Regions from separate parts of the Dietzia sp. B32 genome, predicted to be linked through region 2. Evidence: riboswitches for the same ligand, from Rfam matches in the RefSeq annotation. Region 2 holds a riboswitch; the other holds the start of a gene.

Region 1 (14,891 bases), 310 kb from region 2:
TCGGCTCCCGCCCCGACGGTTGGTGGAAGGACCGGGCCGGTGCCACCGCCCGACTGCTCGACGAACTGGGTACCGGCATGCCCCGCACGCTCGAACTGCCGGGGGCTGGGTCACCCCGGGGATTCGGCTGGGTCGCCCGCGCGCACGCCGTGATCGAGGGCGCCGCCCGCGCGGCCGAGCACGACGGCCCGTTCGTCGTGCATCGCGCCCCCGGGTCCGGCGACGACGCGATCGCCGAGCTGGCCACCGAGCTGGATGGCGGGCCTCGCCGGGTGGTGGTGGTCACGGCCGATCGGGGACTGCGGGACAGGATGCCGGAGGGGGTCCTCGTCGTCGGGCCCCGCGCCCTACTCGGGTAGCGGCGCGCACGGATGACCACCTACCAGGTCGCGGACGAGGCACGCGGGCTGCCTCGCGAACCCACGAGCGCGTGGATCGGCTTCCTCGTCGCGGGCGCGGCGGTGCTGTGGGCCGGCGTGCTGGTCTGGGCGGTCGTGGCGCTGCCCGACCGGGTGCCGACGCAGTTCGAGTTCGGCGGCCCGCCCACCAGTTGGTCGTCGAAGGCGGGCACGCTGGCCGTCATGGTGGGCACGACCGCCGTGCTGGCGCTCCCGGCGGCCCTGGTGCCGTGGGTGCTGTTCCGGTCCCCGGCGGCGATCAGCGCGCCCAACCGGCAGTGGTGGACGGCCACCCCGGCACGGTTCCGCCGGTTCGAAAGGCTGATGCGCGAGGACCTGCTGCTGCTCGCGGCCGTCGGGCTGCTCCTCATGGCCGTGGCGCAGGCCGGGATCATCGTGGCCGCGCACTCCGCGAGCGGTGGGATGCCGCCGTGGCTGCTTCCCGCCATACTCGTGCCGCTGGCCGGAATGGTCCTCGTGATAGTCCGTATGACCGGCGCCGGCGGGCGGTACGCGGAACACCCGGACCTGGATTGAGGCGCCCGACCTCGACCGCCCTGCCGGATCCGCGCGGCGTCGCGCCGCACGGGTGCACACTGGAGCGCATGACACCGTCCCCTGAGATCCTCGTCGGCCCGATGCTGCGGTACGTCGACAGCACCGACGCCACGGTGTGGGTGGAGGTGTCGGCGCCGTGCGAGGTGACGATCCGCGCGGGCGACGAGGTGGTCACCGAGCGCTCGTGGGGCGTGCACGGTCACCACTTCGCGGTGCTGCACCTGTGCCGACTGCGGGAGGGTGAGGTGACGCCGTACGAGATCTCGCTCGACGACACGCTCGCCTGGCCCGTCGACCCGGACCGGCCGAGCGTGATCCGCACGCCCCGCGCGGACGACACGGTGCGGTTGGCGTTCGGCTCGTGTCGGCGCGGTGAGAGTCAGACCCCGGTGGCGCTCCGCGAGATCGGCGCCGACGCGCTGGTGGCGCTTTCGCACCGCATGGCGCACACGCCGCACGACGAGTGGCCGGACGCGATGCTCCTGCTCGGCGACCAGGTGTACGCCGACATCCCCAGCAGGGAGATCTCCGAGCGGTTGGCCGAGCGCCGGCGCGCGGGCGGGGGACCGCAGTCGGTGCGCGATTCCGCGGGGGCCGGCGGCGACCGCGACGTCTCGGACGAGATCTGCGACTTCGAGGAGTACTCCTGGCTGTACCACGAGTCGTGGCGCGATGCGGACGTGCGCTGGCTGCTGTCGACCGTGCCGAGCTGCATGATCCTCGACGACCACGACCTGCGCGACGACTGGAACTCCTCGCACGCGTGGCGCTGTGAGATGACGGCCCAGCCGTGGTGGCGGGACCGGGTGATCGGCGCGTTCGGCAGCTACTTCGTCTACCAGCATCTGGGCAACCTCGCGCCGGACGAGCTGGAGGCGAACGAGATGTACCAGTCGCTGCGCTCGGCGGGCTCGGATGCCGAGCGGGAGACGCTGCTCGACCACTTCGCCCAGTCCGCCGACTCCGAACGCGGCGCCGTGCAGTGGAGCTTCAAGCGCGACTTCGGTCGGGTGCGCGTGGTGATGCTCGACGTGCGCGCCTCGCGGCACCTGGATCCGCAGGACCGACGGGTCATGGACGCCGGCGAGTGGGAGTGGACCCGCGACGCGTGCCTGGACCCGGATGCGGAGGTGGACCACCTGGTGATCGGGTCGTCGTTGCCGGCGTTCATGCTGCCCGCGCTGCACAACGTCGAGGGTTGGAACGAGGCCGTGGCCCGCGGCCGCCCGGGCTCCCGGCTCACCGCCCGGGTCGGGGAGCGGATCCGGCTCGCCGTGGACCTCGAACACTGGGCGGCGTTCCGGAACAGCTTCGACGACCTGGTCGGCCTGCTCACGGAGGTGGCCGCGGGTGATCACCGGCCCGCCCCCGCCTCGATCCTCCTGCTGGGCGGCGACGTGCACTGTTCCTATCTGGAGGAGGTGGACCTCACCGCCGGGCGGGTTGCGGACTCGCCCACCCGGGTCCACCAGTTGGTGATGTCGCCCTTCAGGAACCCTCTACAGAAGACGATCCGGGCGGTGAACCGCCTGTCGGTCCGCGAGCCGGTGCCCGCGCTCACGCGTCGACTGTCCCGGGCGGTGGGGGTGCGCGAGCCCGAGGTGCGGTGGCGCGTCACCGACGGCCTCTGGTTCGACAACGGCGTGATGACCCTCGTCCTGCGCGGCCGCCGCGCCTCGGTGCAGGTCGACCACGCCACCGTCGAGTGGCCCGCGCTCGGGCTGGGCAAGGTCCTCACCCTGGTGCCCGGCCTGGCGCCGGACTCATGGGGACGACGACGACGGCGAGACGGCGATTCGCTCGAGCGTAAGCCCCGACAGGTGTTGCGCAGGACGCTGAGCAAGGAGCTGACCGGGGAGGGCCTGCCGTCGCGCGGTGCCGCTGTCCGGGCGGAGGCCGCGCTCTAGGCCAGCTGAGCGTTCCAGGCCAGCGCGGCGTTCTAGGCCAGTGCGGCGCGGAGTTCGCGGGCCGCGGCCGTGGGATCGGTCGCCCCGGTGACGGCGCGGACCACCACCACGCGGGTGGCGCCCGCGGCCAGTACCTCGGCCAGGTTCGTCGCATCGATCCCCCCGATGGCGAACCACGGCTTCCCGGCCGGCCCCACGACGGTTCCCGCGGCGTGGCGCACGAGGTCCGGGCCCGGCGCGACGCGGCCCGGCTTGGTCGGGGTGGGCCATACGGGGCCGGTGCAGAAGTAGTCCAGTTGCGGGTTCGCCGCCGCCCTGTCGACCTCGTCCGCGGCGTGGCAGGACAGTCCGATCACCACGTCGTCGCCGACGATCCGGCGCGCCCACTCCACCGGTAGGTCGTCCTGGCCGACGTGCAGCACGTCCGCCCCCGAGGCGACGGCGACGTCGGCGCGGTCGTTCACCGCGAGCAGTGCTCCGTGGGAGTCGCACACCTCGCGCATCACCGCCAGCGCCCGGAGTTCGTGACCGGCCTCGAGCGGTCCGAGATCGCGGTCGCCGGGGGAGTTCTTGTCCCGCAGTTGGACGATGTCGACCCCGCCCGCCAGTGCCGCGGTGACGTCGCGGCGCAGCGCGGGGAACTCTCCGGCCCACCCCTGCTCGCGCGCCAGGTCGTCGAGATGACGGCGCGCGTCGATGCAGAGGTAGAGGCGGGCGTCGGCGAGGCGGGCACGGAGACGGTCGGCACGGGAGGTCATGGCCACAACCGTAGGCCAGGGCCCCACTAGGCTGGTCGTCGTGATCGACGACCCCGAACGTCCCGCCGCGCGGAGCGGTGCCCGCCGCGTTGCCGTGGTCGGTGGTTCGGTGATCGGCCTGGCGTGCGCCTGGTCGATCGCCCGGTCCGGTCCCGCCACGGACGTGGTGATCCACGAGCCCGACGACTCCGGCCCCGACGGCGTTCCCGCCAAGGGGGCCGCCTGGGTGGCCGGCGGCATGCTCGCCCCCTTCAGCGAGGCGTGGCCGGGGGAGGAGGCGGTGTTCGCACTCGGGGTGGACTCGCTGCGGCGGTGGCCGGGATTCCTCGCCGCCCTCGAGCCGCACGTCCCTCCCGGCCCGCCGGTCCGCACCGCCAGCCGCACCCACATGCTGGCCGTGGACGAGGCCGACGCCCGCGACCTCGACATGGCCATGGAGTGGGCCGCCCGCCAGCCCGACCCCGCCGACTCCGCCCACTCCGGCCCGGCCCTCGGGATCACCGACGCGGACCTGCGCCGCGTCACCCGCCGTGAGCTGCGCGAGGCCGAACCGTCCCTGGCCCGCGTCGCCCGGGTCGCCTACCGCATGGACTCCGAGGGGGCCGTCGACAACCGCGTCCTGTTGGCCGCCCTGACGCGGGCGTGCCGGGCCGAGGGTGTGACGTGGGTGCGGGGTGCGGTGGCCTCGGTGGACGACGTCGACGCGGACCGCGTCGTCCTGGCCGCGGGCGCGGGGTCCGCCGCTCTGGCGGGGCTGCCGGTCCGTCCGGTCAAGGGTGAGGTGCTGCGGCTGCGCGCCCGGCCCGGCTGCGAGGACCCGCCCCGCGGGGTCGTGCGGGCGTTCGTGCGCGGGCGCCCGCTCTACCTGGTCCCGCGCGACGGCGGCCTGGTCGTCGGCGCCACCCAGTACGAGCACGGCGACGACCGGCAGGTCACCGTCGGCGGGGTGCGCGACCTGCTCGCGGACGCCGAGACGGTCTTCCCCGGCATCGGAGAGTACGAACTGGCCGAGGCCATCGCCGGGCTCCGGCCCATGTCGCCGGACAACCTTCCGTTCCTCGGCGCCGACCCCGCGGACCCGCGACTCATCCACGCCACCGGGCACGGCCGCAACGGCATCGCGCTCACCCCGGTGACCGTGGCGGCGGTCCTGGCGACGCTGCAGGGTCTGGCCGTCCCGGCGGCGGCGCGAGCGGCCGCGCCGGACCGCTTCACTCGGGGATGAGTGCCGCGGCCGGTCCGACTACGGTGGGGATACACCGCAGATGTGAAGCAGGAGGGCCCATGATCGTCACCGTGAACGGCGAGGACCGCACGCTGGCCGACGGCGCGACCGTCCGCACACTCGTCACCGTCCTGGACCTGCCCGACGAGGGCGTCGCCATCGCCGTCGACGGCGTGGTGGTGCCCAGCTCGGGTTGGGACGAGGCGCCGCTCGGGGCGGGCGCGGAGGTCGACGTCCTCACGGCGGTCCAGGGTGGCTGAGGCCGATACGGCGGTCGCCGCGATCCTGGACTCGCCCCTGGTCATCGCGGGCGAGGAGATCTCCTCGCGGCTCATCACCGGCACCGGCGGCGCCGGGAATCAGGAGGTCCTGCGCGAGGCGCTGATCGCCTCGGGGACCGCGTTGACCACCGTGTCGATCCGCAGGGTCGACCTCCGGCTGGGCTCGGACGGACTCGGGCTACTCGGGATGTTGAAGGAGCTCGAGATCCGCCCGCTGCCCAACACCGCCGGCTGCCGTGGTGCCGCCGAGGCCGTCAAGACCGCCCGGCTCGCCCGGGAGGCGCTCGGCACCAACTGGGTCAAGCTCGAGGTGATCGCCGACGAGCGCACGCTCCTGCCCGACGGGGTGGAACTCCTCGAGGCCGCCGAGGACCTCGTCGACGACGGTTTCGTCGTCCTCCCCTACACCACCGACGACCCCGTCCTGGCCCGCCGCCTGGAGGACGTGGGCTGCGCGGCGGTCATGCCCCTGGGCGCGCCGATCGGCACCGGGCTCGGCATCTGCAACCCGCACAACCTGGAGATGATCGTCGAGCGCGCCGGCGTCCCGGTGATCTGCGACGCGGGGATCGGGACCGCCTCCGACGCCGCCCTGGCGATGGAACTCGGGTGCGACGGTGTCCTGCTCGCCACCGCCGTCACCCGGGCGGAGAACCCGCCGCTCATGGCCGCCGCGATGCGCGAGGCCGTCCGGGCCGGGCACGCCGCCCGACTCGCCGGGCGCATCCCCAGGCGATTCTGGGCGCAGGCCTCCAGCCCGCCGGTCGACTGAGCCCCTCCCGGGTCAGTCCTCGGTGCGCGGCACCCGCCGGTCGACCTATCGCCTGGCCAGCCACCCCGTCCGGGCTTATGCGTTCCCTCTGCCACTCCTCCCGGGCTTACGCGGTCGGAATGGTCCATTCCCGCCGCGCAGCCCTGCGATAACCGGGCATTCCGGGCACGAACCTCCCGCGCCAGTCGGGCCGCCCCGGTCAGTCCTCGGTGCGCGGCACCCGCCGCACGCCGATCCCGCCCATGAGCGCCAGCCCGGTGACCCGCACCACCGGGGCTCCTGGCGGGGCCTGACGGACCGGGCGCGGATCGGGCTTCCAGCTCCCGGACTCCTCGCCGAAGCCACCCATCAGCCCCAGGCCCTCGATCTCCACATGCATGTCGTCGGGGACCAGGATCTCGATCCCGCCCATGACCGCGAACGCCCGGATCGTGGTCTCGTGGGACTGCAGCGAGGCGGCGCGCAGGTCGATCTCGATGCCGCCCATCATCGCGAACGCGGTGTGCACGGCGGGCAGGGTCCACGTCCCCTTGCGTTCGACCCCGCCCATGACCGCCAGCGAGGTGGCCGGCCCGCTGCCGCCGGTGACGCGGCGCTCCGGGGCCCGGCGCGGGCGGGCCTCCGGGGTCGACTCGTGGCCGCGGTGGGCGACGGGGAGGTCGTGCGTGAGCTCGATCAGGTCGGACCGGAACCTCGCGGCGTATGCCAGCGAGGTCCGCTCGTCGAACTCGGCGAGCGTGAGCCGCCCCTCCGAGAAGGACTCCTGCAGGAGCCTGGCGGTGGCGTCGCGCTCGGCGTCCGAGGCGCGTACCGAAGGCAGGTGGCGGTCCGGGTCGGGCGTGGCGTCGTCCATGGTCACGAGGGTAGTCCCGCGCGACCTGTACGCGGGCTGAGTAGGTGGACGCACCCTGTCCGCACCCCGGCAGGCAGACTGGGGCCATGATCGAGGTACGGAATCTCACCAAACGCTTCGGCGCCTCCACCGCCGTGGACGACCTCAGTTTCGACGTACGGCCCGGGGTCGTCACCGGATTCCTCGGGCCGAACGGCGCGGGCAAGTCCACGACGATGCGGATGATCGTCGGCCTGGACACCCCCACCTCCGGGGAGGCGTTGATCAACGGGACCCCGTACCGCGAACTGGAACGCCCCGCGCACAAGGTCGGGTGCCTGCTCGACGCGTCCTGGACGCACGCCAACCGCTCTGCCGGTGCGCACCTGAAGATGGTCGCCGCGGCGGGCGGGGTGGCCCCGTCCCGCGTCGACGAGGTGCTCGGCCTGGTGGGCCTGACCGACGTCGCCGGGCGCAAGGTGGGCGGGTACTCGCTCGGGATGCGCCAGCGGCTCGGCCTGGCCACCGCCATGCTCGGTGACCCGGAGGTCCTCCTGTTCGACGAGCCCGTCAACGGGCTCGATCCCGAGGGCATCCTGTGGATCCGCCGCTTCATGCACGCGCGCGCCGCCGAGGGCCGCACGGTGCTCGTGTCCTCGCACCTGCTGTCGGAGATGGCGCAGACCGCCCAGGATCTCGTCGTGATCGGGCGCGGCAAGCTGCGCGCCCAGACCTCGGTCGAGGAGTTCCTCTCCGCCGCCAAGTCCTCGGTGATCCTGCGCACCCCGCACGTCGACGAGTTCACCGCCGCCGCGCGCGACGAGGGCATCGAGGCCACGTTCGACGCCGAGCAGGGCGTCTTCCTCATCGACAACCTCGGCGCCCCGCAGGTCGGCGACCTCGCCGCGAGCCTGGGGATCACCGTCCACGAACTGCACGAGAAGCGGGCGTCGCTGGAGGAGGCCTTCATGGCCCTCACGGACCAGGATGTCGAGTACCACGGTCAGGAGTCCACCCGATGAACCAGCTGAAGTCCGAGTGGATCAAGGTCACCACCACCAAGAGCGCGTACTGGCTGTACGCGATCGGAATCGGCCTGGCCGTGGTGCTCGCGGTGGTCATCGGCCAGTTCGAGCAGTCCGCCACCGGGGAGCCGATGGCCGGGGCGCCCGGCGGCGGCAGCGACCCGCTGTTCCCGATCCTCGGGGTCAGCGCGTTCACCGTCCTGCTGGCGTGGATCGCCGCGATCGTCGGCGTGACCGGCGAGTACCGCTATCACACGATCAAGGCCACGTTCCTGACCACGCCGTCGCGCTGGCCGGCGATCGTCGCCAAGACCGTCCTGTTCATGGCGCTGTCCGTGGTCGTCACGGCCGTCGGGGTGATCCTGGCGCTGCTCGTGGCCGGGGCGCTCTCCGGCAACGAGGGCTGGACCCCGTTCTCCGGCGATGGCCTGAAGTACCTGTGGCGCTTCCCCGTCTACGCCGCGCTGGGCACGCTCGCGGTGATGGGGTTGGCGTACATCATGCGCAACGCCGCCGGCACGATCTCGCTGTTCCTGGTGTGGACACTGGCGCTCGAGGGCATGATCTCGCTGATCCCGCGGGTCGGCGAGGATCTCGCCGCGTGGATGCCGTTCTCCAACGGTGACTTCTGGACCCAGGGCGAGACCGTGCGCGGTTACATCACGTGGGGTGAGTGGCCGGCGTTCGCGTGGTTCGCCGCCGTCTGCGTGGCCCTGTGGGTCGCCGGGGCGCTGATGACACTGCGCCGGGACGCCTGAGTCCGGCCCCGATCCGACGTCGCACCGGGGCTCGCGCGTCGGGGGACTGGTGGGTGGCGGCGCGGTCGGTGACGACGACGAGGTCGACCCGTCGCTCCACCCGTGCGACCTGCCGGGTGACTCGCCGGACCGGAGCGGCTATCGACCGGTGATCGGCAGGTAGACGCGCCCGCCACGGTCGGTGAACTCGGCCGACTTCTCGGCCATCCCCGCCTCGATCGCCTCCACCGTCTCCATCCCGTGTTCGGCGGCGTAGTCGCGGATGTCCTGGGAGATGCGCATCGAGCAGAACTTCGGACCGCACATGGAGCAGAAGTGTGCGGTCTTCGCCGGCTCCGCCGGCAGCGTCGCGTCGTGATACGCCAGGGCGGTGTCGGGATCGAGGGCCAGGGCGAACTGGTCCCGCCAGCGGAACTCGAACCGCGCGGTGCTCAGGGCGTCGTCGCGGGCCTGCGCGCCCGGATGTCCCTTGGCCAGGTCCGCCGAGTGCGCGGCGATCTTGTACGTGATCACGCCGGTCTTCACGTCGTCCCGGTCGGGCAGGCCCAGGTGCTCCTTGGGGGTGACGTAACAGAGCATCGCCGTGCCGGCCTCGGCGATGCGGGCTGCACCGATCGCGGAGGTGATGTGGTCGTAGCCCGGCGCGATGTCCGTCGCGAGGGGGCCCAGCGTGTAGAAGGGTGCCTCCTCGCACCACAATTCCTCGAGCCGGACGTTCTCCACGATCATGTGCATCGGCACGTGTCCCGGTCCCTCGATCATCACCTGGACGCCGTGTCGCTTGGCCACCCGCGTGAGCTCGCCCAACGTCCGGAGCTCGGCGAACTGGGCCTCGTCGTTGGCGTCGGCGATCGATCCCGGGCGAAGGCCGTCTCCGAGGGAAAACGTCACGTCGTAGCGCGCGAGGATCTCGCACAGTTCGTCGAAGTGGGTGTAGAGGAACGACTCGCGATGGTGTGCCAGGCACCACGCCGCCATGATCGAACCGCCCCGGGACACGATTCCGGTGACCCGCTTGGCGGCCAGCGGGACGTAACGCAACAACACTCCGGCGTGGACGGTCATGTAGTCCACGCCCTGCTCACACTGTTCGATCACGGTGTCGCGATACAACTCCCAGGTCAACCTGGTCGGGTCGCCGCCCACCTTCTCGAGCGCCTGGTAGATGGGCACGGTGCCCACCGGGACGGGGGAGTTCCGCAGGATCCACTCGCGTGTCTCGTGGATGTCCCGGCCGGTGGACAGGTCCATGATGGTGTCCGCGCCCCACCGGGTCGCCCACACCATCTTCTCGACCTCCTCCGCGATCGAGCTGGTGACCGACGAGTTGCCGATGTTGGCGTTGATCTTGGTCAGGAAGCGCTTTCCGATGATCATCGGCTCGCTCTCCGGGTGACGGTGGTTGGCCGGGATGACCGCACGCCCCGCGGCGACCTCCGAACGGACCACCTCGACGTCGATCCCTTCCCTCACGGCGATGAACCGCATCTCCGGGGTGGTCAGGCCCGCGCGGGCCCAGGCCAGCTGGGTGCGGACGAGCGTGGGGTTGTCCGCCGAGGCAGGGACGGCCTCGGGGTGGGACCAGCCGCGACGGGTGGGCGGCAGGCCCGAGGCGAGGTCGTGGCAGTCCGCCGGGCCCTGGTACCCGGTGTACGGGCCCGAGGTGTCGTAGACGTCGAAGGTCGTGCCGGTGGTGAGCGCGATCCGGCGCACGGGCACGCGCTGGTCGTCCCCGGTGTCGCCGGGCACCTCGAGGTGGGCCTTGCTGCTGGAATGGATGGGGCCGCACGTCACGACCCCGATCGGGGTGGCGGTGGCGCCGTCGGTGGATAGAGCTGTGCCCATGGTGGTTCCTGATCTCCCTACGCCGGCATGATCCGGACAGGTTCTACGGTCGACGACCCGGCTGGTCGTCCTCTCAGCCCGCGCTTCGAAGCGGACTCCCGTGTGGACGAGTATGGAATTGTGCCGGCCGAGCGTAACCCGACGAGTAGCATCACGGGTGGGACACGCCCTGCCGAAGGAGTTCTGATGCCCGCTGGAACGTCGCTGAAGTTGGTCCACAACACCGATAGAGACCGCTTTGAACTGTGGGACAGCGAGACCTTCATGGGCCTCGTCGGTTACGAGAAGGACGGCGACGTCTACATCCTGCTCCACACGGTGATCGAGGAGCGGTACGGCCAGCAGGGCATCGCCCGTCTGCTGGTCAGCCTGGTACTCACCCGCATGCGTCTCGACGGGCTCAAGATCCGTCCGGTGTGCAGCTATGTCAGGCGTTTCCTCGTCCGCTTCCCGGAGTACCAACTCCTCGTCGCCCCGCAGTGACACGAGGTCCCGCTGACATGAGGTCCCGTTCGACAGGTGGAGAGGCGTCGGGGGAGCGGACGTAGTCTGATCCCAGACGACCAGCGACCCGGAGGACTGCCATGACCTACCCGCCCCAGGGAAACAGTGCCGGCGGCGACTACGCCGGTGGTGACGACGCCAACCGGGGTTCCTACGGCCAGAACCCGTACGACCGGAGTTCGCACGGTCAGGGTGCCTACGGTCAGGGAACGTACGGACAGGGAACGCACGGACACGGCTCGTACGGGCACAGCGACTACAGCGCCCAGACCCCCACGGGGTTCGGCGCGCAGACCCCGTCATTCGCGGCATCGGGTGGGTACGGCGCACCGGCGGGTGCCAGCCCGGGCCCGCCGTCGAACGTCGGCTGGGCGGTCGCATCGATCCTGTGCTTCTGGCCGCTGTCGTTCGTCGCGATGACCCGCGCTCTGGAGGTCTACCCGTTGTGGGCCGCCGGCCGCCACGCCGAGGCCGAGGCGGCCAGCGCGACCGCCAAGAAGCTCGGCGTGATCTCGCTGGCGATCGTGGCGGTGCTCGTCGTGCTGTACTTCATCTTCATCTTCGCGATGGTGGGGCTGGCCTCGAGCGGCTTCTAGGCCCCGGCGGGCCCGGGCGTCAGGCCAGACCCAGCCGCGGGGCCTCGATCGCGGGGCACGCATCCATCACCACGTCCAACCCCGCGTCCTTCGCCCGCTGCGCCGCGGCCTCGTCGATCACGCCCAGCTGCAGCCACACGGCCCTCGCCCCCTTGGCGATCGCGTCGTCGACCACGCCGCCCGCGAGCTGCGAGTTCACGAACACGTCGACCACATCGACCTCGCCGGGGACGGACGCGAGATCCGGGTACCCCTGCTGACCGTGCACCGTCTCCGCCTTCGGGTGGACAGGCACGATCTCGTGTCCGAGGTCGCGGACATAGGCGGCGATCCGGTAGGCGGTGCGCCCGGTGTTGCCGGAGAGGCCGGCGACGGCCCACCGCCCCTTCTCGGAGAGCAGGCGCTTGATGACGGCCGGGTCATTGGTATGGGTCATACCCAGTGCAAGGCCCGGCGCGGCCCGGACATTCCCCGCGCTGGTCCCTGGCTGAGCTCAGTCAGTCCCCGACGGGCCTGCGCGCGGGGCGCTTCCTTCGCGGGCTCAGTCAGTCCCCGACGGCGTCCTTGCCGCGGCGGACGATCTTCGGGTCCGGGTCGAACACCACCTGGGGGTCCTTGTCCGGGTAGTCGAACTGGTTCAGGAAGTAGCGCATCGCGTTGATGCGGGCCCGCTTCTTGTCGTTGGACTTGATGGTGATCCACGGTGCCCACTCGGTGTCCGTACGACGGAACATCTCCTCCTTGGCGACCGTGTACTCCTCCCACTTGCCCAGGGACTGCAGGTCCATGGACGAGAGTTTCCACCGTCGGACAGGGTCGAGTTGCCGGATCGCGAACCGGGTCTTCTGCTCCTCCCGGGTGACGGAGAACCAGAACTTGGTCAGCCCGATACCCGAGTCGACCAGCATCTTCTCGAAGTTGGGCGCCTGCTCCATGAACGTCTCGTACTGCGAGTGCGTACAGAACCCCATCACCCGCTCGACTCCGGCGCGGTTGTACCAGGAGCGGTCGAACAGCACGAGCTCACCGCGGCTGGGCAGGTGGGCGATGTAGCGCTGGAAGTACCACTGGTACATCTCGGTCTCGGTGGGCTTGACAAGCGCGACGACCCGGGCCTGCCGGACGTTGATGTACTCGGTGAACCGCTTGATGGTCCCGCCCTTGCCGGCGGCGTCGCGGCCCTCGAACACGATCACCTGCCGGTGTCCCGATTCCGCCTGCCAGTTCTGGAACTTCAGCAGTTCGATCTGCAGCAGGTACTTCTCGACCTCGTACTGGTTGCGGTCCATCCGCTCGTCGTACGGGTAGTTCTCCCGCCAGGTGTCGACGGCCCGACCGTCGATGTCGATGAGGTCCGGGTCCTCCCCGTGGTCGTCGCGGACCGTGAAACCCTCGGCGCGGAGCCGGTCGATGTAGTGCCGCAGCTGGAACGTGGACATGGTTCAGTCGAGGTCCACGACGACGGGCGCGTGGTCCGAGGCGCCCTTGCCCTTGCGTTCCTCGCGGTCGATGGACGCTCCCGTCACGCGTGCGGCCAGGGCGGGGGAGTGCAGCTGGAAGTCGATGCGCATGCCCTTGCGCTTGGGAAAGCTGAGCCCGGTGTAGTCCCAGTAGGTGTAGACGCCCGGTCCGGGGGTGTGCTCGCGGGTGACCTCGCGGAACCCGGCGCCGTCGAACGCGGCGAACGCCAAACGTTCGGGACCGGAGACGTGGGTCTTGCCCTCGAAGACCTCCATGTCCCACACGTCCTCGTCGAGCGGCGCGACGTTCCAGTCACCCACCAGGGCGATCTGGGCGTCGGAGTCGGCGGCCAGTTCGGCGGCGGCGTGATCGCGCAGGCGGGCCAGCCACTCCAGCTTGTAGGTGTAGTGCGGGTCGCCCAGCTCACGGCCGTTGGGGACGTAGAGGCTGTACACGCGGACGCCGTCGCAGACCGCCGAGATGGCGCGGGCCTCAGGGTCCTGCGAGACCTCGGGGTCCTTGTGGAAGCCCGGCATCCCGTCGAAGCCCAGGCGCACGTCCTCGAGCCCCACCCGGGAGGCCACGGCGACGCCGTTCCACTGGCTCAGCCCGTGATGGGCGATCTCGTAACCGGCCTCCCGGAAGGCCTCGGTGGGGAACTGCTCGTCCTTGCACTTGGTCTCCTGCATCGCCAGGACGTCGACGTCGGAGCGTTCGAGCCAGGCGAGCACGCGGTCTTGTCGGGCTCGGATCGAGTTCACATTCCAGGTGGCCAGGCGCATGGGGCCGAGTCTATTACCCGTAGGTGGTCGGTCGCCCGCGGGAAGTGACTAGTCGACGACGACGAGGTGACGCAGCGAATGGTGCGGTTCCAGCCCGAGCTTGGCCCACAGGCCACGTCCGGCGGCGTTGTCCGCGAACACGTGCAGGTGACATTCCTGCGCCCCGAGGCCGAGCCCCCAGTCGACGAGCGAGCCGGTGACGACCTCGGCCAGGCCGCGGCGGCGGTGGGCATCCGCGGTCTCCACGCACGAGACCGCGATCCGCGCTTCGCCGTCGGGACCGGTGGTGACGGCGCCCCGGGCGATCGCGGCCAGCTCCCCGTCCTCCTCGAGTCGAGCGAACACGGCGTGGCCGCCGGGGCCGGGGGAACCGGCGTCGGGCCCGGAGCCGACGAGCCCGGCGGTGGCGAGCATCGCGGGCCGGACGCGCTCGGGGGCGAGGCCGGCGGTGGCGTGGTAGAGCTCCAGCCAGTCGTCGTCGGGACGATCGACCAGCGTGACCGGCGGCCGGGTGGCCGCGGGGAATGCCTCGTCGACCACCGTGAGCAGGTCGCGGCTGGCGACCGTGCAGAGCAGGAGCTCGCGGTCGGCGTGGATCCGTGCCGGGTCCACCGGGACGCCGCCCAGGGTCATCCGGTCGGAGGTCACGAGCCGTTCCACGTCCACCAGTCGCAGCGGCAGGCCACGGGCGGCGTACCAGTCACGCACCCCGTCGAGTTCGGAACAGCTGGCCCACGGAAGGACGGGCACGGCCGAGTTCCCGCGATACGACCAGTCGTCGCCGGCCCGGCAGAACCAGCCGTCGACGATCTCGTACTCCCGGCCGGGCCACGCCAGGGCGCCGGCGTACTCGCGCGCCCGGATGTCGCGGGCCCGCACCGGCCGCGGCGGGACGACCTTGAGCACCGCGACGTCGGCGTCGGGGATCCGCACCTGCTCACCGGACTCCCGGGCCACGACCAGTTCCGGCTCGAGTTCGACCACGCGACCGATGACGTCGGTGTACAGGTGCGAGGTCTGGCCCGCCTCCAGATGGCGCCGCACCACCACGCGATCGCCCACCGCCACCCGGCGGCCGGCGTTCCACCGGGACCGTTCCGACAGGCCCCGGTCCTGCTCAGCCATGGTCGGTGACGACCTCGTCGTCGTCGTAGTCGTCCTCCTCGTCGGCGAACGGGTCCGGATCCGT
Region 2 (14,891 bases):
GGGGCTGACCGCCGGTGCCTACCTCACGCAGAACGGCGTCGAGAACTTCCGGATCGTCGAGTACGGCGGCGACTTCGGCGGCACCTGGTACTGGAACCGCTACCCGGGCGTGCAGTGCGACATCGAATCGCACATCTACATGCCGCTGCTCGAGGAAACCGGGTACATCCCCAGCCAGCGCTACGCCGACGGCTCCGAGATCTTCGAGCACGCCCAGCGCATCGGTCGACACTACGACCTCTACGGCAAGACCTACTTCCAGACCCGCGCCACCCACGCGCAGTGGGACGAGCAGTCCCGGCGCTGGGAGGTCACCACCGACCGCGGCGACCGGTTCCGCACCCGCGTCCTCATGCGCTCCAACGGCGCGCTGACCAAGCCGCAGCTGCCCAAGGTGCCCGGCATCGGCGACTTCGAGGGCACGATCTTCCACACGAGCCGCTGGGACTACGACTACACCGGCGGGTCGGCATCCGGGAACCTCGAGAACCTGCGGGACAAGCGCGTCGCCGTGGTGGGCACCGGCGCCACCGGCGTGCAGGTGGTGCCCTACCTCGGGCAGGACGCCAAGGAGTTGGTGGTGGTGCAGCGCACGCCGAGCGTCGTGCAACCGCGCAACAACCGCAAGACCGACCCGCAGTGGGCCGAGTCGCTCCGGCCCGGTTGGCAGTACGAGCGGCACGACAACTTCAACGGGATCATCTCCGGGCACGAGGTGGACGGGAACCTGGTCGACGACGGCTGGACCCACCTGTTCCCGCAGTTGACCGGCCAGCCCCTGGTCGACAGTCCCGTCGGTGAGCTCCCGGAGGCGGACCAGGCGCTGGTAGCCGAGCTCGCGGACATGAAGCTGCTCATGGGTGCCCACCAGCGGGTCGACTCGATCGTCACGGATCCCGCGACCGCCGACAAGCTCAAGCCGTGGTTCGGGTACATGTGCAAGCGGCCGTGCTTCAACGACGAGTACCTGCAGACCTTCAACCGGCCCAACGTCACCCTGGCCGCGTCGCCGACCGGGATCGACGGGATCACCGCCACGGGAATCGTCGTGGCGGGCACGCACTACGAGGTCGACTGCATCATCTTCGCCACCGGCTTCGAGACCGGGTCCGGCCCGGCCGGCATCTACGGCTACGACGTGATCGGGCGCGGCGGCCACTCGATGCAGGACCACTTCTCCGAGGGCGCCCGGACCTACCACGGGTTCTTCACCCACGGCTTCCCGAACTTCGTCGAGTTGGGGATGTCGCAGACCGCCTACTACGTCAACTTCGTCTACATGCTCGACCGCAAGGCGCGGCACGCCGCGCGACTGGTCAAGCACCTGCTGGACAACGACCTCGGCACCTTCGAGCCCACCGCGGAGGCCGAGGCCGACTGGGTCGCGGAGGTGCGCCGGTCGAACGAGCCGCGTGAGGCCTACTGGGGTGCGTGCACCCCGGGGTATTACAACGGCCAGGGCGAGGTGTCCAAAGCCGTGTTCCGCGACGTGTACAACTCGTCCGAGATCGACTTCTGGAACATGATCGAGGACTGGTGGAACTCGGGCCGCTTCGAGGGCCTGGTGTTCGAGTCGTCCCGCACTTCGGTCCCCGTGGCCTGACCGAGGACCTCTACCGCGTGGCCGCCCTCCGACCCCGGGGTCGGACGGCGGCCACCCGCACCTCGCCGGGCGTCTCCGCCGGATGTCTCTTCCGGATGTCGTCGCCGGCCCGCACGCCTGTCGAGCCGCGCGTCCCACGACCCTAGGATTGGCGACCATGGTTTCCGGCCCGTCACCGACACCGGCCTCCGACGCGATCGACGGCCGTCGCCGGCGTATCCCGAAGGGTGAGGTGCAGCGGCAGGGGATCCTCGACGGCTTCGAGAAGCTGCTCGGCGAGATGCCGGCGCTGGACATCTCGGTCAAGGACATCACCGAGGCCGCCGGGATCAAGCGGCCGAACTTCTACTTCTACTTCGAGTCCAAGGACGACGTTCTGGGTGAGTTGGTCGGCCGGGCGTGGGATGCCTGGGTGCAGACCATCGGGAGCTACCACCGCCGGGCCGGGGAACCGCATTCCGACTACTTCGATAGGTTGTTCGGCCAGTCCTACGCCGCGTGGGTGGAACACGACCAGGTGATGGTGGCGGGTGTCCAGGCGACGGGATACGACGACAAGGTGAGGGCCCGCTGGACCGAACTGGTGACCGGGTTGAATCGTCACCTCTCGGAGCAGATGGGGCGGGACGCGGAGGCCGGTCTGATCTCCCCATTGTCCGATGACCACGGGGCGATCGTGGAGAGGCTGACGGACATGATCGTCATGGCGTTCTACAAGGACCGCTCGCTCAAGCCCGCCGAGGCCGAGTCGGCCCGGATGCTTGCGTCCGTCAAGGCGATCTGGCTCGGGTCGTGGGGAGTGGCGGACGTCCGGTGAGGCTGTTTCCCGGTGCTGCCGACTACTCGGTGCTGCCGACGAGCATGGACGGGGTGACGTCGAGGTTGGCGCCGTCCGCCACCAGGGCCCGGCCCTCCTCGGTGGACATCGCAGCACCCATCGCCTCGGCGTCCGCGAAGTACAGCTGGGCCATGAGGTGGAATTCGGGTGCGGATCCGTCCGGGCCGGGCAGGAAGCGGGTGACCTTGGCATCCTCGAGGCCGGGCACCTTGTGGGCGAGGGGGATGTGCGTCCCGATGTAGTACTCGTCGAACTTCTCGACGTCCTCGGGCGTGGGGTACAGGACGGTGAGGGTGATCAAGGTGGGTCCTTTCGCGGGAGCCCGGCCCGTTGGTGGGCTGCGGGGTGACGTAGCGGTGATGATGCCCCAGGCCACGACGCCGCGGGCCATGTCCGCCAGGTGGGTCTGCACTGATCCGTTGATCCCGCTCAGGGGTGGTCGTAGCGTGCACCCATGAGGGCATACGCGGCGGGACCGCTCGTCGGGCTGGGGCTCGTCTACGGAGCCGGGGTGGGCACCGTCCTCGGGGCCGTGATCGCCGGCGCCCCGAACCTGGCCACCTGGATCGTGATGGGCGCCGGCATCGGTGTGGTCGTGGGGAGCGTCGCCGAACTGTGGCGTGACGTGGCGCGACGAACCTCGCACTGACCGCCGGCCACCAACCACTCACCACCGATTACAGACCACTGCGGTACCGGCCGCGGCCCTATCGTGATGTGATCCGATCCCGAGACCTCCGGAAGGACCGATCTGCCATGACAGCCATCACCACCGTCGACCGCGGCCCCCGCGTCGTCGCCCGCAGCGTCACCGTCAACGCCCCCGCCGAGGAGCTGTTCGCGCTCGTCACAGACCCGCGGAAGCACGGACTCGTCGACGGGTCGGGAACGGTCCGCGACAACATCAAGGGCCCGTCGACCCTGTCCGAGGGCGCCAAGTTCACCACCTCGATGAGCATGTACGGCGTCCCGTACCGCATCACCAGCACGGTCACCGAGTACATCGACAAGCCCGACCAGAAGGTCATCGAGTGGGCGCACCCCGCCGGCCACCGCTGGCGCTGGGAGTTCACCCCGACCGCGGACGGGCGCACCGAGGTCACCGAGAGCTTCGACAACCGGACCTCGAAGATCGGGAAGTTCTTCGAGAAGGTCGGCGTCGCGGACCAGAACGCCGCCGGGATCACCGAGACGCTTTCGCGCCTGGCGGCGAAGTACGAGGCCGCGGGTTAGCCACGCGTCGCCGACCCGTCACGGGCGTGAGCCGTCCGGTAGCGGGCGATGAGGGCCGCGGTGGAGGAATCCAGGTCGACTCCGCTTGGGTCGACTCCGCCTGGGTCGACGCCTCCGGGTTCGTCGTAGGCGAGTGCCGGGTACAGGTCGCGGGCCTGCTTCTTCCCCAGTTCGACCCCCCACTGGTCGAAGGCGTTGATGTTCCAGATGACCCCCTGGACAAAGACCACGTGTTCGTACAGAGCGATGAGTTGTCCGAGCACGCCGGGGGTCAGGGCGGGCGCGAGGATCGTGGTCGAGGGACGGTTTCCGGGCATCACCAGGTGAGGGGTGAGCGTGGCGTCGGTGCCGTCGGCCCGCAGTTCGGCGTCGGTCCGGCCGAACGCGAGCACCCGGGACTGGGCGAACATGTTGCTCACGAGCAGGTCGTGCATGGAGGCGCGGTCGTCGGCCGCCATGATCCCGCCCGCGGGGCGGGCGAGCCCGATGAAGTCGACGGGGACGAGGTGGGTGCCCTGGTGCAGCAATTGGAAGAACGCGTGCTGACCGTTCGTCCCGGGTTCACCCCAGTAGATCTCCCCGGTGGGGTAGCCCACCGGGGAACCGTCGAGGCGGGCCGATTTGCCCAACGATTCCATGGTCAGCTGCTGGAGGTACGCGGGAAAGCGGGCGAGATCGTGTGCGTAGGGGATGACGGCCTTGGTCTGGGCACCCAGGAAGGTCGTGTACCAGACGCCCAGTAGCCCCATGAGCAGTGGCGCGTTGCGATCGTCCGCCGCGGTGGCGAAGTGCTCGTCGATCGTGCTCATGCCCTCCAGGAACTCGGTGAAGACCCCGGGCCCGAGGGTGATCATGCAGCTGAGCCCGATCGCGGACCCCACCGAGAAGCGGCCACCGACCCAGTCCCAGAACCCGAACACCGCCTCCTCGGCGATGCCGAACGCAGCCACCTCGTCGGACGCGGTCGAGACCGCGACGAAGTGCGCGGCGACGGCGTCCTCCGCGCCGAGGCGATCGAGAAACCATCGACGGGCGGCGTGGGCGTTCGCGAGGGTCTCCTGGGTGGTGAACGTCTTGGAGGCGACGATCACCAGGGTGGTCTCGGGGTCGATTTCGGCCAGGGTGGAGTCGAGGTCGCGGGGGTCGACGTTCGACACGTAGTGGGCGGTGATCCCGGCGGTCTGCAGGGGGCGCAGGGCCCGGTCGACCATCGCGGGTCCGAGATCCGATCCGCCGATCCCGATGTTGAGCACGGTGGTGATCCTCTTGCCGGTGTACCCGGTCCATTCCCCGCTCCGGACCCGCTCGGCGAAGGCGGTCATCGTCCGGAGAGTCTCGTGGACGTCGACGATCACGTCGCGACCATCCTGGGTCAGCGTGTCATCGGCGTCTCGTCGGAGAGCCGTGTGGAGGACGGCACGGTCTTCGGGGGTGTTGATGCGGTCGCCGCGGAACATGGCCGCGCGGCGGCCCGGCAGGTCCGCGACGCGCGCGAGGCCGAGGAGCGCGGTGACGACCTCATCGGTGACCAGGTTCTTGGACAGGTCGACGTAGAGATCGCCTGCCGTCACGCCCAGTCGTGTCCCGCGGTCGGGATCACGGTCGAACAACCTGCGCAGGGTGGTCTCGCCCGTCGAGGCCGCCAGCGCCTCGAGCGCTCGCCACTCATCGGTGGTGCTGATGTCCCTGTCGATGCTGTTCACGGGCAGTCCTTCGGTCTGGTGGCGGAGGGGGGCGGAGCTGACGATACCGCGGTGTACACAGTTGACTACAGTTTCCGTACACAAGTGACTACAGTAGCGGTGGCGGGTCGACACTCCGGTCCGTCTGCACCTACGTGGAGGCCTCGATGACGAACTCGAGCACGACGATGATCCCCGCCCGTGCCGCGGCCCGCCTGTCCGGGAAGGTGGCCGTCGTGACCGGCGCCGGACAGGGCGTGGGTCGGGGGATAGCCCTCGCCCTGGCCGAATCCGGGGCCGCGGTGCTGCTGGTGGGCCGGACACTGCGCAAGCTCGAATCGGTGGCCGAGGAGATCCGCGCCACCGGCGGCACGGCGGACTCCCTGGCCGTCGACATCACCGACGACACGGCGGCGGAGTCGATCATCGCGACGGCGGTGTCGTGGCTGGGCTCGGTGGACATCCTGGTCAACAACGCGAACCTCGCCGAACCGATGCCGCTGGACGAGTGCACGGACGCCGCGTTCCGCACGGCATTCGAGGCCGGCCCCCGGGCGTCGCTGAGCCTGATGAAGCTCGCCCGCCCGTACATGGTCGCGCGGGGTGGCGGGGTGGTGATCAATCTCGTCTCCTCGGCCGCGGTGCGGTGGGACGCGGCGGACTACGGCGTCTACGCCGCGGTGAAGGAGGCGATCCGGGCGCTCACCCGGGCGGCCGCCTGCGAATGGGGCGCTGACGGGATCCGCGCACTCAACGTCGCCCCCCACGCGCACAGCCCCGGCCTGGACTGGTGGATGCGCCACAACCCGGAGGAGGCAGAACAGTTCATCGCCGGGATACCGGCCGGGAGGGTGGGCGACCCCGTGGCGGACATCGGCCGGCCCGTGGCGTGGCTGTGTTCGTCGGAGGCGTCCTATCTCACCGGCGTGACCGTCCCGCTCGACGGCGGTCAGTCCCGCTGGGGCTGACCACCGCGTCCATCGTTTCCGACAGAAGAGGCCACATCATGCAGTTCTCCGTTCCGGTCGCGTTCAGCCCGATCGATCAACTCCTCGGCCTGGCCCGCGCGGCCGAGGACGCGGGTTTCGCCCGCGTCACGCTCCCCGACTCGCTGTTCCTGCCCCACCGGCAGGACGCCGACTACCCCTACACGCCCGACGGGTCGCGGATGTGGGACGAACACACCCCGTGGGTCGAGCCACTGACCGCGATCGCCGCGATGGGTGTGGTCACCTCGACCCTCAGGTTCTGCCCGCAGGTCCTCAAACTCGGCCCCCGTCAGCCCCTGCTGCTGGCGCGGCAGTTGTCCACGGTCTCGCACCTGACCGGGGGACGCGTCGACCTGGGGGTGGGGATCGGCTGGGATCCCAACGAGTTCGCGTGGTGCGGCGTCCCGTATCCCGGGCGCGGCAAGAGGGTCGACGAGATGCTCGAGATCATCCGGCTGGCCGGTGACGGCGGGTGGTTCGAATACCACGGTGAGCACTTCGACTTCGACCGCCTCACCCTGGACCCGCCGCCCGTGGCCCAGGTGCCGTTCTACGTGGGCGGGCACACCGCCCCGGCCCTCCGCCGAGCCGTCCGCATCGGCCAGGGGTGGACCTCGGCGATGATGGGATTCGACGAGATCGCCGCCACCATCACCCGCCTCGGCGACCTGCTCGAGGCCGACGGCCGCTCCCTCGCCGACCGCGGGGACGGCCGGCCGTTCGAGATTCAGGTGGCCTGCACCGACCGATACGGCAGCCGCGGTTTCGCCCAACTCGAGGAGGCGGGGGTCACCGATGTCATCGTCATCCCGTGGTTGATCGAGGGCCACGGATACGACGCCCCGCTGGACGCCAAGTGCGAGTCGATCGCCCGGTTCGGCGAGAAGTACATCAGCGCATGACCTCGACACACATCAACCACACCGCTACGACCCCAAGGAGCCCCGCATGCCCGAGACCCCGCCTGTGAAGCTCGGTTACAAGGCGTCGGCCGAGCAGTTCGGTCCGCGTGATCTGGTGGAGTTCGCCGTGATGGCGGAGCAGGCGGGGATGGATTCGGCGACGGTGTCGGATCATTTCCAGCCGTGGCGCCACGATGGTGGTCATGCGCCGTTCTCGTTGGCGTGGATGACGGCGGTGGGGGAGCGCACCGAGCGGCTGCAGTTGGGCACCTCGGTGCTCACGCCCACGTTCCGCTACAACCCGGCCGTGCTCGCCCAGGCGTTCGCCACCATGGCGTGCCTCTACCCGGGCCGCGTGTTCCTGGGCGTGGGCACCGGCGAGGCGCTGAACGAGATCGCGACCGGCCACCGGGGCGAGTGGCCGGAGTTCAAGGAGCGGTTCGCGCGCCTGCGCGAGTCGGTTCGTCTCATGCGCGAGTTGTGGACGGGTGAGACGACGAACTTCGAGGGCGACTTCTACTCGACCAAGGATGCCTTCCTCTACGACGTTCCCGAGGGTGGTGTGCCCGTCTATGTCGCCGCGGGCGGTCCGGTGGTGGCCAAGTACGCCGGCCGGGTGGGCGACGGGTTCATCTGCACCTCCGGCAAGGGGATGGAGCTGTACACCGACAAGTTGCTCCCGGCCGTGGAGGAGGGAGCGCAGATCAATGAGCGGGACTCGGCGCAGATCGACCGGATGATCGAGATCAAGATCTCCTACGACCCCGACCCTGAGGCGGCGTTGGAGAACTGCCGGTTCTGGGCGCCGCTGTCCCTGACCCCGGAGCAGAAGCATTCGGTGGATTCGCCGCGGGAGATGGAGCGGCTCGCGGACGAGCTGCCGATCGAGCAGGTCGCCAAGCGGTGGATCGTCGCCTCCGACCCCGACGACGCCGTCGAACAGGTCAAGAAGTACGTCGACGCGGGCCTGAACCACTTGGTCTTTCACGCCCCCGGACACGACCAGAAGCGCTTCCTCGACCTCTTCACATCCGACCTCGAACCGCGACTGCGTCGCCTCGCGTAGGCGCCGCGGGCGGGCAGGTGACCCGCCCGGCCGCCCGCCCCGCGCTCAGGCCCGGGTGAGCAGCAGCGGCGCCGCCGCGACCCGCGACCAGGGCCCGCCCGCGAAAGTCAGGCCGATCAGGCGCCGGTCGTCGAGCGGCCGGAACTCGTCCCGCACCCAACGCCACGGCACCGGGCTCGAGGCGCCGTACGAGCAGACGATCACCTGACCGCCGTCGAGCCACGAGGACTCCAGCGTCACCCGCATCGGCAGGGTCTCCCGTGGCGGGCGGCCCTCGTCGTCGTCGACCAGGTTCATCGCGCCGCCCCCGGGGGCGAAACGCTTGCCCTGCCAGCCCGGCATGCCGCCGAGGGCGATCGCGCGCGGTGCCACCACCCTCAGCGGGGCGGGGCCGACGAAGGTGACGAGGTAGTCGCCCGGGGTGGGCGGGTCGGTCGGCGGCGCGGCCTGCGAGAACAGGGCGCGCAGTCGGCCGAGCGAGGTCGGCAGGGCGGCGGTCACGGGGCTCCGATCGTGGGAGACGTGGGGTTGGGGGACGCGGGGTTAGGGGACGCGGGGTTAGGGGACGCGGGGTTAGGGGATGCGGGGTTAGGGGACGCTGCAGTAGGGGACGCGGTGGCGGTGTCGGCGGTGGGGGAGGCGGCGCGGCGGGCCCGGTGGCGGGCGGCGAACCGCTCGGCCATGGCGGTGATGGTCAGGCTCGGGTTGACGCCGACGTTCGCCGGGATCGACGACCCGTCCACCACGTACAGACCCGGATGTCCGAAGACCTGGTGATCGGTGTCGATCACGCCGTCGGAGGCGTCGGTCCCCATCGCCGCGCCGCCGAGCACGTGGGCGGTGATCGACTTGCCGCCCACGCTCTCGAGCAGCAGGTTGAGGGGCCGGCCGCCCACCGACTCGGCGAACCGCCGCGCGACCTCGTTGGCCTGCGGCAGGTAGCTGGGGGCCGGCTCGCCCTTCCCGGCCCGCGACCGCAGCACCCGCCGCCACGGGGTGATCGGGGAGCGGTCGAACACGAGCCGGATCTCGTTCTCCACGTTCTGCATCACCGTGAACACACTCAGGCGCTCGATGAAGTTGCGCGCGGTCATCAGCCGCACCTGCCGCACAGGGTGGCGCGCGAGCTCGGCCAGGGCCGCGCGCCGGCGTCGGGCGGGGTCGGTGCCGTCGATCAGCGGGCCGAGCTGCAGCCGCATGTGCCAGCCGCCGACGTACCGGTTCTGGGTGACGTGCGTGGCGGCGTCCGGGTAGAACTCGCTCGAGATGGTGGGGCCGGGGGTGAGGTCGGCATCGGGGTCGTCGGCCAGGACCGCGGTGATGGCTTCGGAGTTGGTGCGCACACCCTCGCCGAGCCGGGCCGAGACGCGGGGGAGCAGGCCCAGCTCGCGGGAGCGGAACAGCAATTCGACGGTGCCCAGGACGCCCGCCGCCACCACCACCTCGGCCGCGTGTAGCGTCTCACCGCCCGCGGTGCGGACCTCGAATCCACCGTCGGGGCGTTCGGCGATCGTGTCGACCTTGGTGTCGGGGAGGATCCGGGCGCCGCGGCGCTCGGCCAGCCACAGGTAGTTGAGGTCGAGGGTGTTCTTGCTTCCGTACGGGCAGCCGACCAGGCATGCGCCGCAGAGCCGGCACCCCGTGCGGTCGGGACCCTCGCCCCCGAAGAACGGATCCGGCACGGTCACGCTCTCCTCGCCGGGTGCGCCGAACCAGATCGCCATCGGGGTCGGGCCGTACGTCTCGCCGGCGCCCATCGACCGCGCCGTGGCCTCGAGGTGCTCGTCCATCTCGCCGACGTGGCTGGTGGTCTCGCGCCCGAGCATGCGGGCGGCGGTGCGGTAGTGCCCGGCCAGCTGGGCGCGCCACCCGTCGGCCACCGGGGGCCAGGCCGGGTCGGTGAAGAACTCGTCCTTCGGCTCGAGCAGCACGCCGGCCCACACGATGCTGCCGCCGCCCACGCCCGCGCCGCCGATGATGCCCACGTGCCGCAGGACCCGCTGCCAGAAGAATCCCCTGAGCCCCAGCTCGGGCAGCCACAGATACCTGCGCGGGTCGGTGCGGGCGGCGAGGAGATCGGCGGGGGTATGACGACGACCCTGTTCGAGCACCAGGACCGAACGCCCCTCCTCGGCGAGCCGGAAAGCCGACACCGCGCCACCGAAACCGCTGCCGATCACGATGACATCAGCGGTGTCGGAGGGGCGCTGATCGCGCGGCGGGGCGGGGGTCATGCGCAGATCCTAGGACGGGTGTCCAGGTGCGCGGGGCGGATCGGTTCGGGTCACTAGCAGCCCGATTCTCAGAAAGGGAACGGAAGCGGGAGCAGACGGTTGCCGCTTGTCGCGGGCGGGCACGGGATAGTGGCCCGATTGTCGCAATTCTTGTCCGTTCTAACCGCTCTTATTGCTGAAGATGTACATGCCGCCGATTACCACGACGGTCAGGACTGCAAACCCGATGAGGTAGGGAAGCAGTTGCGACAACAGCCAGAAGAACCCGACGAGGAGGGCCATGCCCATGAGGAAGACGAGAAAGTACATGAAGCGATCCCCTGGCTGAATGATGGCGTGAGTCGGTGACATTGAAAACGTATCCCTTTCTCGTTGCCTAAGTGAAAGAAAGGACTGCAATGCCCACAATATGAAGCGAGGGCTCGACTGAGCCGGGGCCGGTGAGCTGGTGCAATCTCGGGGTAGGCTCGGCTTCGACACGGGGTGCTGCCCGTCCGGGCAGCTGAGATCACACCCGTCGAACCTGAACTGGGTAGTTCCAGCGGAGGAATGTCGTGTGCGTCGCCCCGGGCGGCGTCGCCTGCAAGTCGTGCGGTTGTCGCGCGGCGGGCGGGTACTCATCACCTTCGCCGTGCGGAACCACCGGGAAGCGAGTGGCAGTGAGTACCGGAAAGAACAGCATGCGTATCAGCGAGCAGGTCGTCCTGGTCACCGGCGGAGCCCGCGGACTCGGCGTGGAGATCATCCGCGCCTTCTCCCGCGAGGGCGCCCTCGTCGTCGTCAACTATCGACGCAGCGAGGCCGCCGCCACCGACCTCGTCCGTGAGCTCGGCTCCGGCCGCGCCGTCGCACTACGCGCCGACGTGACCGACGACGACGAGGTGCGCGGCCTCTTCGACGCGGCCCGCGCCCACTTCGGTCGGCCGATCAGCACGGTGGTCAACAACGCGCTGGCCGACTTCGAGTTCAACGGCGATGCCCGGCCGCGTCCGGAGACCCTGACCTGGGAGGACTTCGACTCGCAGTTGCGCGGCGCGGTCAAGGCCACCCTCGCCACCACCCAGGCCGCGCTGCCGGGGATGCGTGAGGCCGGGTTCGGCCGGATCGTCAACATCGGCACCAACCTGTTCCAGCACCCGGTGGTGCCGTACCACGACTACACCGCCGCCAAGGCCGCCGCACTCTCGCTCACCCGGACCCTGGCCACGGATCTGGGGCCGGACGGCATCACGGTCAACATGGTCTCGGGCGGCCTGCTGCGCACCACCGACGCCAGCGCCGCTACACCTGAAGAGGTGTTCGACATCATCGCCTCCGGCACCCCGCTGCGACGGGTGATCACCCCGGCCGAACTCGCCGACGCGGTGTTGTTCTTCGCCTCCCCGTGGGCACGGGCCGTGACCGGACAGAACCTCATCGTGGACGGCGGGCTGGTCAAGGGCTGACCCTTGCCCGGCCCAGCTCGGGTGGTGGAAGCTGGAGGTATGGAACTGCCGTCGGTCACCTCCCCGCGAACCGCCGAGGGGCGGCGGATCGAGGCGGCCGAGGCGGCGGTGTACGAACTCGACCAGCGGCTGGCCGAATGGGATCAGCAGCGGGCGCTCGTCGTCGCCGAGGAACTCGGAAGCGACCCCCACGCCCACGTCCCGGCGACCTGGCCGACGGTCGCGGAGGCGCACGCGGCAGCGGCCGGGCGTCTCGCGTCACCCCTGTCACCCGCTGCGCTCGCTGCGGAGTGCGCGGAGTTGCGCTGGACGGGCGTGGGGAAACTGATCGGGGCCGGGATCTTGGCGGCGGTGCTCCTGTCCGTCCCGCTGACGCTCGTCCTGCGTGCACTGGGCGGGGGGTGATGTCGTGCCGCTCATCCTCGCGTTGCTCCTGCTCACGGTTGTCGCCGGGCTGGCCACCTGGGTTGCGGCGACCGGATGGCTGGTGCAGTCGGGGCTGGCGGATCTGGCCCGCCGCCGACGGCTCAGACTCGGGGCCGACCCGGTGCAGCTCACCGCCGAGCGGGCGGTGGACTCGGCCCGGCGGACCCACCTCCTGGCGCTGGAAGCGCTGACGCAGACCCTCGACCGCTGGTACGAGATCCGGTTCACGCTGGGGATCGGCACCCCGCTGGAGGGCGCGTACCCCGAGATCAGAGACCACCTCGATGCCGATCCGGACTTCGCCGGGTTGCTGGAGCGGGCCAACACCGCCTGCCTGGACAATCGCTCGAACGCGCCGGCCGTCGTCGCGGAACTGCTCGACGAGGCCGCGCGGATGGATTCGATGATGCTCGCCATCCGCGGCCACCTCCACCGGGCGGGGCGGTCGAAATGAGCGACTCCGCCCCGCTCCCCCCACGAGAAGTGGGATGGGCGAGGCGGAGTGACGCTGTCCGCGGGGGCGGGCTCAGGCGATGCCGGTGCCCTCGTCGGCCGCGGGGGAGGTGTTGGTGCCGCCGTCGTTGATCTCGAAGCGTGTCCACTTGCCGTCCATGTCGACCTCCATGGCGTAACCGAGCGCGTCGTCCGGGACCTCGACCGTCTTGAACCAGTCGTAGGCCTTGGTGTCGTCGGCGAACTCCTTCTCGTCGATCACGTTCTGCTCGGGGTCAATCACGCGGTAACGGGGCATGCTTGCTCCTTCGTCTCGAGGGAAGTTGAGTTCTCTTCCGCAGTGTGGGGGATTCGGCACGACCTCGCATCCGGACGGGTGGTCGCGCGGCGGGGCGTACGGTCGATGCAGCCACACGATCCAGGAGGCCCACACGTGAGCACCGACCCCACCGCTTCACCCTCCGAGCAGCCTGACGCTCTCCAGCCCGACGCCGCCCAGCCCGACGCCGCGGTGCTGGTCGACGGCGCCGTGCTGGTCGATCCCACCTCCAAGTACGAGGTGGACATTCCGCTGCAGTCGCAGCCCGTTCCGGGGCTCGCGTCGGAGCTCGACCCGCCCGCGGATCACGGCGAGACGTCGTACGTCGGCCACGGTCGCCTCACGGGTCGGCGGGCGCTCATCACCGGAGGCGACTCGGGGATCGGCCGGGCCGTGGCGATCGCGTATGCCCGCGAGGGCGCGGATGTCGCGATCGGCTACCTGCCGTCCGAACAGTCCGATGCCGACGAGGTCGCGCGACTGGTCCGGGAGGCCGGGCGGACATGCGTGCTGCTCCCCGGCGATGTCGGCGACGAGGAGGTCGCGCGGGGGATCGTCCGCGACGCCGTCGCGGGGCTCGGCGGGATCGACGTGCTGGTGCTCAACGCCGCCCGGCAGACGTACGTGGAGAACCTGGAGGACCTGACCTCCGAGCAGTGGTCCGAGACGATGAACGTCAACATCTCCGCCCCGTTCTGGATGATGCAGGAAGCGCTCGGTCACCTGCAGCCCGGTGCGAGCGTCATCTTCACCTCGTCTGTCCAGGCCTACACCGCGTCGCCGGGCCTCGTGGACTACGCGACCTCTCGCGCTGCGGTCAACACGATGTCCAAGGCGTTGGCGCAGCAGCTCGCGCCCCGGGGGATCCGCGTCAACGCCGTCGCGCCCGGGCCATTCTGGACCGCGTTGCAGGTCACCGGCGGGCAGAAGCCGGAGAAGCTCCCGTACTTCGGGCAGAAGAATCCGCTCGGCAGGCCCGGCCAGCCCGTGGAGATGGCGGGCGCGTACGTGTATCTGGCCTCCGAGGAGTCGTCGTACACGACCGGCAACACGTTGTCGGTGACGGGCGGGGCGCCCACGCCCTGAGCCGACTCGGCGCAGCCGCACGCCGTGCCCAGCTGCGTGCCGGGCCCAGCCGCGCCAGCATCCGCGCGCAGACGGTGCAGCCGCGCACGAGAATTCGTCAGCGGTTGCAGTGGTTGCGCGCGGATGGCGTGAGGTGCGCTGCTGGCCGGTGCGTGAGGTCGGCTGTGGACAGGTCAGAGGAGGTGCGCTCGTCGTAGCCCGCCGAGCAGCAGTCGCTCGAACCGGACGGGCTTGAACAGGTCGTCCCAGATCCACCGGATCACCACGACGCCGAGATCCCTCAGCTGGTCCTCGCGCTGCTTCTCGAGCCACACCACCTCGCTCGGGTCCGCGCTGTTGCCGGCGCGGCCGGAGTACTTGATCCTGCCGTCGAACTCCCCGGCCAGTGCGCCCTCTCCCCAGGAGAAGTCGGTCCGGGCGATAACCTGCCCTTCCTCGGAGAGGTATCGATGTTGCAGTCGAGGCGCCGGAATCGCACGCAGGGATCTCATGACGCAGCGCGAGAGCGATTCACCGGGGCTCTCCGCGAGCGGGTCCGCAAATTCGACAGCCTCTCGGGCGATCGCGACACCGGTGCGGCCGCGGTGGAGTTCGAGCTCGTTCACCAGGGAAGCC

The links. A riboswitch is a leader RNA that binds a small molecule or an ion and turns the genes downstream of it on or off. The one in region 2 is predicted to bind thiamine pyrophosphate.
Region 1: linked by a shared signal. The riboswitch ahead of thiC (phosphomethylpyrimidine synthase ThiC) and the one ahead of L8M95_RS06040 (3-oxoacyl-ACP reductase) in region 2 are both predicted to bind thiamine pyrophosphate.

What each region holds. Positions count from the first base shown of each region.
Region 1 covers NZ_CP093845.1:1,566,380-1,581,270, reverse strand. The annotation lists gene L8M95_RS07590 (NUDIX domain-containing protein) at 1-359, shown strand, start outside; gene L8M95_RS07585 (DUF1648 domain-containing protein) at 372-935, shown strand; gene L8M95_RS07580 (alkaline phosphatase D family protein) at 1,004-2,863, shown strand; gene thiE (thiamine phosphate synthase) at 2,896-3,621, opposite strand; gene thiO (glycine oxidase ThiO) at 3,665-4,846, shown strand; gene thiS (sulfur carrier protein ThiS) at 4,906-5,106, shown strand; gene L8M95_RS07560 (thiazole synthase) at 5,129-5,899, shown strand; gene L8M95_RS07555 (DUF1707 domain-containing protein) at 6,099-6,752, opposite strand; gene L8M95_RS07550 (ABC transporter ATP-binding protein) at 6,839-7,753, shown strand; gene L8M95_RS07545 (ABC transporter permease) at 7,750-8,514, shown strand; gene thiC (phosphomethylpyrimidine synthase ThiC) at 8,653-10,359, opposite strand; TPP riboswitch at 10,357-10,471, opposite strand; gene L8M95_RS07535 (GNAT family N-acetyltransferase) at 10,546-10,842, shown strand; gene L8M95_RS07530 (CD225/dispanin family protein) at 10,944-11,459, shown strand; gene L8M95_RS07525 (CoA-binding protein) at 11,479-11,895, opposite strand; gene ppk2 (polyphosphate kinase 2) at 12,005-12,898, opposite strand; gene L8M95_RS07515 (exodeoxyribonuclease III) at 12,902-13,702, opposite strand; gene L8M95_RS07510 (GNAT family N-acetyltransferase) at 13,751-14,827, opposite strand; gene L8M95_RS07505 (peptide deformylase) at 14,820-14,891, opposite strand, start outside.
Region 2 covers NZ_CP093845.1:1,256,669-1,271,559, reverse strand. The annotation lists gene L8M95_RS06100 (NAD(P)/FAD-dependent oxidoreductase) at 1-1,603, shown strand, start outside; gene L8M95_RS06095 (TetR/AcrR family transcriptional regulator) at 1,761-2,420, shown strand; gene L8M95_RS06090 (EthD family reductase) at 2,443-2,742, opposite strand; gene L8M95_RS06085 (hypothetical protein) at 2,896-3,090, shown strand; gene L8M95_RS06080 (SRPBCC family protein) at 3,198-3,674, shown strand; gene pgi (glucose-6-phosphate isomerase) at 3,671-5,368, opposite strand; gene L8M95_RS06070 (SDR family NAD(P)-dependent oxidoreductase) at 5,524-6,324, shown strand; gene L8M95_RS06065 (TIGR03619 family F420-dependent LLM class oxidoreductase) at 6,363-7,247, shown strand; gene fgd (glucose-6-phosphate dehydrogenase (coenzyme-F420)) at 7,294-8,313, shown strand; gene L8M95_RS06055 (hypothetical protein) at 8,359-8,814, opposite strand; gene L8M95_RS06050 (GMC oxidoreductase) at 8,811-10,547, opposite strand; gene L8M95_RS06045 (hypothetical protein) at 10,707-10,856, opposite strand; TPP riboswitch at 11,017-11,114, shown strand; gene L8M95_RS06040 (3-oxoacyl-ACP reductase) at 11,228-11,992, shown strand; gene L8M95_RS06035 (hypothetical protein) at 12,032-12,397, shown strand; gene L8M95_RS06030 (hypothetical protein) at 12,402-12,872, shown strand; gene L8M95_RS06025 (hypothetical protein) at 12,945-13,169, opposite strand; gene L8M95_RS06020 (SDR family oxidoreductase) at 13,383-14,276, shown strand; gene L8M95_RS06015 (hypothetical protein) at 14,450-14,767, opposite strand; gene L8M95_RS06010 (hypothetical protein) at 14,861-14,891, shown strand, end outside.